Regions from separate parts of the Moritella yayanosii genome, predicted to be linked through region 3. Evidence: predicted binding sites of a transcription regulator. Region 3 holds the regulator's gene; each other region holds the start of a gene.
The links. The regulator NrdR, encoded in region 3, represses ribonucleotide reductase genes. The targets are predictions, from matches to a motif close to AAACACNANATNTNGTGTTT.
Positions count from the first base shown of each region.

Region 1: the regulator NrdR is predicted to act here: its motif matches at 1,607-1,626, upstream of nrdD (anaerobic ribonucleoside-triphosphate reductase).
Region 2: the regulator NrdR is predicted to act here: its motif matches at 1,453-1,472, upstream of nrdA (class 1a ribonucleoside-diphosphate reductase subunit alpha).

Region 1 covers NZ_LS483250.1:1,674,997-1,678,283, forward strand. Annotated here, with positions in the region: gene MORIYA_RS07660 (DUF3570 domain-containing protein) at 1-257, opposite strand, end outside; gene MORIYA_RS07665 (DUF4266 domain-containing protein) at 248-460, opposite strand; gene MORIYA_RS07670 (TlpA family protein disulfide reductase) at 536-1,078, opposite strand; tRNA gene MORIYA_RS07675 (tRNA-Ser) at 1,297-1,387, opposite strand; gene nrdD (anaerobic ribonucleoside-triphosphate reductase) at 1,694-3,287, shown strand, end outside.
Region 2 covers NZ_LS483250.1:1,227,814-1,231,100, reverse strand. Annotated here, with positions in the region: gene nrdA (class 1a ribonucleoside-diphosphate reductase subunit alpha) at 1-1,385, opposite strand, end outside; gene ubiG (bifunctional 2-polyprenyl-6-hydroxyphenol methylase/3-demethylubiquinol 3-O-methyltransferase UbiG) at 1,929-2,627, opposite strand; gene gyrA (DNA topoisomerase (ATP-hydrolyzing) subunit A) at 2,868-3,287, shown strand, end outside.
Region 3 covers NZ_LS483250.1:3,808,383-3,811,669, forward strand. Annotated here, with positions in the region: gene MORIYA_RS17695 (DUF4124 domain-containing protein) at 1-717, shown strand, start outside; gene nrdR (transcriptional regulator NrdR) at 892-1,341, shown strand; gene ribD (bifunctional diaminohydroxyphosphoribosylaminopyrimidine deaminase/5-amino-6-(5-phosphoribosylamino)uracil reductase RibD) at 1,313-2,635, shown strand; gene MORIYA_RS17710 (riboflavin synthase) at 2,635-3,287, shown strand, end outside.

The DNA of each region.
Region 1 (3,287 bases), 2.1 Mb from region 3:
GAAGCACCGGTCAGTACATCGATAACACCTTTAACATTAATACTGCGCTCGTCATCGATTTGCTTAGTGAGAGAAAGTGCACCTTCATAGACTTGTACTTGATTATCACTCTCAGCATAAATCAACAGACCAACATCAACATCCCAGCTATCGAGGTCTGGCGGCTGAGCTGTCGCAGGTGCTGCAAGTGCACATGTCGCTGCCGCAAGTGTCATTGAAATGTTAGTAAAGGTCTTACTTTTTCTTTTTAGTTGCATCCGCAACCTCCCCCAGCAAAACTACCGCCGCCGCTAGAGCCTTCTTTACTGAAATAAGTGTGGTCCTCAAAACCCATTTCCATCGGGTTTTCCACAAGCTGCATTTCAGGTTTCGCCAGCAAGTCACGTTCCCAAGGTTTTACCCCGAGTGACGTACACGCGGTCAGGCTTAGGATGCTGACTAATAATAAAATCCGTCTCATAAAGCGCCTCCACCACTAATTAATTAACTAACGTCATCAAAATTAACTCAATCAGGTATAACTCTCAAGTAACAGCTAGTCCTGAGGTAATAACGACAAGATCTCGGCTTCGTATGTATCTAACTCTGCTAATCTAAAACCGACATGCTTATAAACAATCTCGCCCTTCTTATTAAGTATAAATGAATTAGGCAATCCCATGATTTCATATTGCTCAGCGACAATACCTTGTGGGTCAAACGCAATGGTCAATTTATTCGGGTAACGCTGTAAGAATTTAGTCGCTAAAATAGACTCTTGATCCATATTAATGGCAATAATTTCAAATCCTTGTTCGCCATATTTCGCTACCATCTTATCCATCCACGGAAATGAACGAATACAGGGTGTACACCAAGATGCCCAAAAATCCACTAACACCACCTTGCCACGATAGTCAGCAAGATTCACTCGCGTATTATCAACACCTGGTAAGTTAAATGTTGGCGCTTGGCTCACTTTATTTTCAATAACACTCACAGTGCTTTCGGCAAACGTGACGGTAGATAAAAGCAAACTGATAATCACAGAGATAGTGATTAGAAAAGGACGCATACGATTAAGAATAAATGAGTTCATAAGCTAATTTCTCAACAAAAATGAAGAATACCGATCATATATACCCAAGCGATTTCAAGATGCACAATCAATGCTAACACTATGAGTATAAACGTGCGGGTATAATAATAAAGTTAACAGAGGATTAGTGAAAAAAATATAGAATATGTGAAAAGTAGACATAAAAAAACGCTACGCGACTATTTATCTAGTAATCGATTAGCGTGTTCTTGAATGGATGGCGGAGGAGGAGAGATTTGAACTCTCGAGGAGCTATTAACCCCTGCTGGTTTTCAAGACCAGTGCATTCGGCCACTCTGCCACCCCTCCGCAGCAATGGAGCGAATATTAGTGTAACCGATTAAACTTGTAAAGCTTTATTATCCGATAATATATCGCTGTGTATTTTACGTTTGAATATCGTTCAAAAACCAACTTGCAAGTAAAATTCATCCCTTTTTTGACAAAAAACACAGTTAAAATAATTCCTTATTCAGCCGTAACGAACCTTGATCGAAATCAATACTTCAAAAGTAAACTTAACGCCTAATACACTACATATTGTGTTCTATATTCAAAGTTCATCTATATATAGTATCACCGTGTAATATTATTGTTAATTTTAAGGAGTGTTTCGTGGATTTATTTGTCATCAAGCGTGATGGTTGTCGTGTGCCATTTAACATAAAATGCATACAGGACGCCATATTCGCCGCTGCTAAATCAGTACAGCAAGAAAGTAGCAGTTATGCAGTAGAAGTGGCGAACAAGGTTCATCAAATACTCATTCAACAAGATATATCCATCGAACATGCGATTGAGATCCATACCATCCAAAACACGGTTGAAGATGTATTGATGCAAGCAAGTAATAAGCTTGTTGCCCGTGCTTATATCGAATATCGCCATCAACGTGATATTGCCCGTGAAACGCAAAGTATTCTTACTCATGAGATCAAAGGGCTTATTGAACAGAGTAATGAATCACTGCTCAACGAAAATGCCAATAAAGACAGTAAAGTGATCCCTACCCAACGCGATTTACTGGCTGGTATTGTAGCGAAGCATTATGCCAAGCAGCACATCTTGCCACGCGACATTGTCCATGCGCATGAAGCGGGTGACATTCATTATCATGATCTTGATTATGCGCCCTTCTTCCCGATGTTTAACTGTATGCTGATCGATCTTGATGGCATGTTAACCCTTGGCTTTAAAATGGGTAACGCTGAAATTGAAACACCAAAATCCATCACTACAGCAACGGCTGTGACTGCACAGATCATTGCCCAAGTAGCCAGTCATATTTATGGTGGCACAACGATTAACCGTATTGATGAGATCTTAGCGCCTTATGTCACCGCAAGCTTTAAGAAAAACACCTTATTAGCAGAAGAATGGGACATACCGAATAAAGAAGGATTTGCTCGCTCACGTACCGAAAAAGAATGTTTCGATGCATTCCAATCGTTAGAGTATGAAGTAAATACCTTGCACACGGCTAATGGCCAAACCCCTTTTGTTACCTTTGGTTTTGGCCTAGGAACAAGTTGGGAAGCACGTTTAATTCAACAGGCTATTCTCAAAAACCGTATTGCAGGCTTAGGGAAAAATCATAAAACCGCGGTGTTCCCAAAACTGGTGTTTGCAATCAAAGATGGCTTAAACTATAAATCAACCGATGCAAATTACGATATCAAACAGCTGGCGCTTGAGTGCGCAAGCAAACGCATGTATCCGGATATCTTAAATTATGACCAAGTGGTTAAAATCACCGGCTCATTTAAAACACCTATGGGTTGCCGCAGTTTCTTAAACACCTACGAAGAGCAAGGTGAACTAGTGCATGAAGGCCGCAATAACCTAGGTGTCGTTAGTCTTAATTTACCGCGAATCGCGATTCAAGCAAAAGGCGATGAATCGCGTTTCTATCAATTACTCGATGAGCGTTTGATTCTGTGTAAACGTGCGTTAGAAACGCGTATTTCACGCCTTAAAGGTGTAAAAGCACGTGTCGCACCAATTTTGTACATGGAAGGTGCCTGTGGTGTTCGCTTGCAAGCAGATGATGACGTATTAGATATTTTCAAACATGGTCGCGCATCTATTTCTTTAGGCTACATTGGCTTACACGAAGCAATCAATGCACTATTTGGTAATCAAACCCATCCTTACGACAGCAAAGAATTACAGCAAAAAGCCATTGCCATACTTACTCACATGAAAGCGA
Region 2 (3,287 bases), 2.6 Mb from region 3:
CATAGCGCAATTTCACCATCTTCATCACCAGGGTGTTGCATTGGTTTCGTTGGCAGAGCAATTTCTAGACATAAGTTACTTTGTCTTATCGGAGCTACAGCTGGGTCAAATGGGCTGTGGGTATTGCAGTGATCCACATTCTGAATGTAGATACGACCGGTACTTGCACGTTCTTGCATGAGTAAAGCAAACAGTTCGCTGGCTTTAATCGTTTGCTTGCGAATTGATGGGTCTTGTTCGTAAAGCGTGTATAGACGCTCGAATTCATCCTGATCTTGGAAGAATGCATCATATAAACCATCAACATCAGATGGGCTAAATAAGGTAATGTTTTTGTTATCAATTAAACGTTGGTACATTAAACGGTTAAGTTGCACGCCGTAGTCAAGATGACGTACGCGGTTTTCTTCAACACCCCGGTTATTCTTAAGTACAAGCAGTGATTCAACTTCTAAGTGCCATAATGGGTAGAATAATGTTGCTGCACCACCACGAACGCCACCTTGAGAGCAAGATTTAACGGCTGTCTGGAAGTGTTTGTAGAATGGGATACAACCAGTATGGAATGCTTCGCCACCACGGATTGAGCTACCTAGTGCACGAATACGACCTGCATTGATACCGATACCCGCACGTTGCGACACATATTTAACAATAGAGTTAGATACTGCATTGATAGAATCAAGACTATCGTCACACTCAATCAGTACACACGAGCTGAATTGACGCGTAGGAGTACGCACACCCGCCATAATTGGCGTTGGTAATGAGATCTTAAAGGTTGATGTTGCTTCGTAGAAACGGCGAACATAGTCCATACGCACAGATTTGTCGTAAGTGGCAAATAAGCTCGCCGCTACTAAGATATATAGAAATTGTGGGCTTTCGAAGATGGCACCAGTAACACGGTTTTGTAGTAGGTATTTACCTTCTAACTGTTTAATCGCAGCGTAAGAGAAGTTCATGTCACGCCAGTGATCAACGAACTCATCCATTTCGGCGAATTCTTCAGCAGTATAATCAGCAAGTAGATGTGCATCATAACGTAGCGCATCAACATTGAATTTCACATGGTCATAAAGCGCAGGTGGTTCAAATTTACCGTATGCTTTCTTACGTAGGTGGAATACGGCTAAACGCGCCGACAGATATTGGTAATCTGGCGCTTCTTCACTAATTAAATCCGCCGCAGCCTTGATCATGGTTTCATGTATATCTTCAGTGCGAATACCGTCATAAAATTGGATGTGAGATTTTAACTCGACCAGTGATACTGATACATGATCCAATCCTTTGGCTGCCCATTTGATCACGCGGTGGATCTTTTCAAGATCGATCGTTTCTTGCTTACCGCTGCGTTTTGTAACTAGTAAATTCTTATTCATTTAGCTGACTGACCTTAAAACAATGTTAAGAATGTTGCCACCAACACTAGCATTGATATTCTTGTTAATACACAAGATGTAGTGTTGTCCTGTATTCATGCATACAAGATAGAGGGATAATCGGTGTTTGGCAAGTAGCACTAAACAGAACAACATGCGGATAATTTTGTGAGTTAGTGGCGACTTACATTCTGGCCTCAGTAATCAATTACGGTTAGCAAAAATCAACAGTTAAAGTGAAAAAAAAAGAAAAAAAAGTGTTGCCACACTTGTGTGAGGATCCTCAAATAATTTGATTATATTTACAGCTGATTCGTTTAGAAAACTATCACGCAAGTATTATATTCGAATTTGAGTGGTGGTTGTTATTACAAACAATACCGTCATTTTGTACACAGTAAATTTCATATTACCCATAAAGTAGCTAACTTTGTTTGAGAATGCGGATAAGGACTTAAGTTGAATTATTTAGACTGAGGGTGGCGTACTCACCTAACTGCGAGGGTGCTGTTAGGTGAAAGGATAACGACATCAATTGTGGTATTAATCGATAAGCTGCGTATGTAGCATATAGTTAACGTCAACATTCTCGCCTAGCTTGAACTGATCAACTAATGGAATGTAATGCAGGCCTGTCATGTGGTGGCAATATAGACCCGATTGATCAACCCAGTGTAATAGTTCAGAAGGTCGGATAAATTTCTTATGGTCATGGGTACCGTTTGGTATCATTTTTAGGATTTTCTCGGCACCAACAATCATGAACAAGTATGATTTTAAATTACGGTTAATTGTCGAGAAAAATACATGACCACCCGGTTTTACCAGACGCATGCAAGCGTTCACTACAGACCCGGGATCGGGCACATGCTCTAGCATTTCCATGCAGGTAATAACATCAAAGCTATTTGGTTGTTCTTCTGCTAAATCTTCGATTAATACTTGACGGTATTCAACTTTAGTACCGGATTCAAGTGCGTGCAATTTAGCTACGTTGAGGGGCTCTTTACCCATATCAACTCCAAGTGCTTGTGCACCGCGGCGAGCCATGCTTTCTGTTAAGATACCGCCACCACAGCCTACATCAAGAACTTTTTTTCCAAATAGGCCTCCACAGCGCTCATCTATGTAGTCTAAGCGTAATGGATTGATTTGATGTAATGGCTTGAAGTCACCTGCTGGATCCCACCAACGACTGGCCATGGCTTCAAATTTAGCGATTTCCTGTTTATCTACATTCATACAAAGTCTTCTTGATACGTTAATAAGGTGAAAAAGAAATAGAGGTGAAAAATAATAAATATGGGCACAGTATATAACGATAAAACGATTTCAGAAGTATTATTTATGGGGGAGTGAATAAAATTGTAATCAAGAGAGTTAATTTTCTTATATATTGTATTTGCTGGTAAATATTATGCTAGAATGAATCTCTAAAAAATATAATAGAAAGCACTTTAAAACTTAGGGGTAAAGGCTTATATGAGTAATTTAGCCACATCAATCACACCCATCAATATTGAAGACGAATTAAAAAATTCCTATTTAGATTACGCAATGAGCGTTATTGTTGGTCGTGCTCTTCCTGATGTTCGTGATGGTTTAAAGCCAGTTCATCGCCGTGTTTTATTTGCGATGAACGAACTAAAGAATGATTGGAACAAACCATATAAAAAATCAGCACGTGTTGTTGGTGACGTAATCGGTAAATATCACCCACACGGTGATACAGCTGTTTATGACACTATTGTACGTATGGCGCAGCCTTTCTCTTTGCGCTACATGCTGATTGATGGTCAAGGTAACTTCGGTTCTGTTGACGGCGATTCTGCAGCCGCAATGCGTTATACCGAAATCAGAATGTCAAAAATTGCGCATGAATTACTTGCAGATTTAGACAAG
Region 3 (3,287 bases):
CGAGCGAGTCGTAAATACGCGGATATGAATGATGTTGTCAACAATTTATCGCCAACCAAAAAAGTAAGTAATGTGCTGGATGGTCTTGACGATATTATTGCAAATGCCCACGCTGAGCGTAAAATTGACAAGGTACTTACGCGTCGAGATCCTCAGTTGGTGTTGATTGAACAAGCTGCTGTATTGAAACCTAGAAAGCTAAAACCTGAACTATTAACACCAGTCGTTGCATCTCGCTTGATAGCGACTGTGTCGCGTAAGGCACAAGCACCCCCCTACAACGCTTTCCTCGCTGGGATTAAAAAGAAATTAAATCGTCACAATGCAACGCATATCATTGCTGACCGCGTGCGCTTTGCGCGCCAACATAAATTGTTGGTGGAGATACCCGGTACCGCTCCTGTAGCGGCATTAGTTAAATCTAATACTGATATTAATGCTCGGCGTCATCGACCCTCGACAGTGAAAAATAAAGCGTTAATACAGGGTGCTGAGCAGATTAAAGCGATTGAAAATGCAATTAGCAGCCGTAGTCAATCAAACAAAATAACAGCGCCATCAATAAAGCAAGTTAACTCGGCGTTAATGCTAAGTCGATTAAGCTATAATCACAAGGCGCGGTTACCATTATTGGGTGCGGGAACCAACCAACTTGCTCGGCAAGGTATTGCAGCTTCAAGTCAGTTTGTCAATGACGTGAACCGTAACGCTGAGTAAGCGTGAGATAAATTTAGGTCGGTTTTTATCTCATTAAAATAGCGTTCGAAAACCGACTGATTATTCAACAATTAGTTAATTTATTTATTAATTCCACGAAATTAGCTGCACTTTTCTGTACCCGCCTGCTGTTTAACGATAAACTTAGAATAATATTATTCAATAGGATTGTTTATGTTCTGTCCATTTTGTTCAGCGACTGAAACTAAAGTTATCGACTCTCGTCTTGTGGCTGAAGGCCATCAGGTGCGTCGCCGCCGTGAGTGTGCGAAATGTCATGAACGTTATACTACCTTTGAAACTGCCGAGTTAGTGATGCCACGCATCATTAAAACCGATGATACACGTGAACCTTTTAACGAAGATAAACTCATTAGTGGTATTTATCGTGCGTTAGAAAAACGTCCGGTTGCCGCAGAGCAGATTGAACTGGGTATTAATCAGATCAAATCAACTTTAAGAGCCACTGGTGAGCGTGAAATAGAATCAAGTTTTGTGGGTGAACTGGTGATGGACGTATTGAAAAAGCTCGATAAAGTCGCTTATGTACGGTTCGCTTCTGTTTATCGTTCTTTTGAAGATGTAAAAGAATTTAATGAAGAAATCGCCAAACTCGACAAATAATCCGTTATCTGAGCCCTCATTGATGATGCCAAACAAATCACGTGCTGAGTTAGACCTGCTATTGGAAGAAATAGTTTCAATTAGTCAGTTCAATGATACTGACCATTTACATATGCAACATGCGATCGCACTTGCACAAAAAGGCCGTTTTACCACGGCTCCGAATCCAAATGTTGGCTGTGTGCTGGTTAAAGCAGATAAGGTTATCGGAGAAGGTTTTCATTTACGTGCAGGTGAAGCGCATGCAGAAGTCCATGCTTTAAATGCCGCGGGTGATGATGCCCAAGGTGCTACTTGTTATGTGACACTCGAACCCTGTAGCCACTATGGTCGTACACCGCCTTGCGCAATCGCCTTGGTTAATGCGAACGTTAATGAAGTCGTTATTGCCATGGTCGATCCGAATCCGCAAGTGGCAGGTAAAGGCATTGCCATATTAATTGCCGCGGGTATTAAGGTTCGGGTGGGGCTGTTATCAGCGCAATCCCATGCCTTGAATCCGGGCTTTATCTTACGAATGCGCGAACAACGTCCTTTTGTACGTCTAAAAATGGCGGCAAGCTTAGACGGGCGTACAGCATTGAACAACGGTAAAAGTAAATGGATCACCGGTCCTGCCGCACGGTCGGATGTGCAAGTATACCGTGCTCAAGCCAGTGCCATTTTATCGACCGCCAGCACGGTTATAATCGACGATGCGTCACTCAATGTCCGTTATAGCGAATTAGGTGCCAGCCAAGCCGATTATCCGTTAGACCATGCAGAGAAGCCATTAATTCAAGCCGAGTGTTCATTAACTCAGTCTCTCCAGTCCCAACTTCGTCAGCCCATACGCGTGGTATTAGATAATCATCGTCGACTAGATACGTATCTTGCTAACGCGGGTGGTGAATTGAAACTATTTTCACAGCCCGGTCAGATACTATTAGTCAATGGTGTGACGGATAATCCGACGACAGCAGCGTTATTGCTGAATGAATCGGTATCACGAATTGAAATTGCGCAAGATAGTCACCAACACATAGATCTAAACCTGCTAATGACGGCGCTAGCCCAGCAGAATATTAATGACCTGTGGGTTGAAGCCGGTGCAACACTCGCTGGTGCGTTACTTGAGAATAAGCTGGTGGATGAGATAATTATTTATCTGGCCCCTAAGTTGATGGGTGATAGTGCTAGAGGACTAGCAGTATTTAGCGAGCTAACTGATATGGCGCAAGTGCCTAAATTTAGCTTTACCGATATCACGCAGATTGGTGACGATCTTCGAATTACAGCCAAACCGGAATACTAATGTTTACAGGAATTATTGAAACCGTGGGTACGCTCACTGGTTTAACCCCCCAAGGGGCTGATATGAGCATCACTGTGGATAGTGGCTCACTTGATTTAAGTGATGTGAAACTCGGTGATAGTATCGCGACCAATGGTGTATGCCTGACCGTTGTTGAACTACTCGGCAATGGTTACCGCGCGGATGTGTCATTAGAAACGATCAAGCGCTCTGGTTTTGCGCATTACAAAATTGGTGATAAGGTTAACTTAGAAAAAGCGTTAACTTTAAACACGCGTCTCGGTGGTCACTTAGTCAGTGGTCATGTGGATGGCGTTGCCGAGATTGTTAAGATCAGTAAACTTGGTCGTGCGACCGAATATTGGTTACAAGCACCGAATGAATTAGCCCGTTATATCGCCGAAAAAGGCTCAATTACCATTGATGGTATCAGTTTAACGATCAATGAAATTGACGGCGCTAAATTCAAATTGACGATCGTCCCGCATACTGGATTAGAAACAACGATAGAAAGTTATGTAGTCGGTCGTAAAGTTAACTTAGAAGTAGATGTGATTGCCCGTTATTTAGAACGCATTATGCTAGGCGATAAAGCCGCTGAATCAAGGTTACCGGAACAGGGCATCACCATGGATTTTCTTGCGAGTAATGG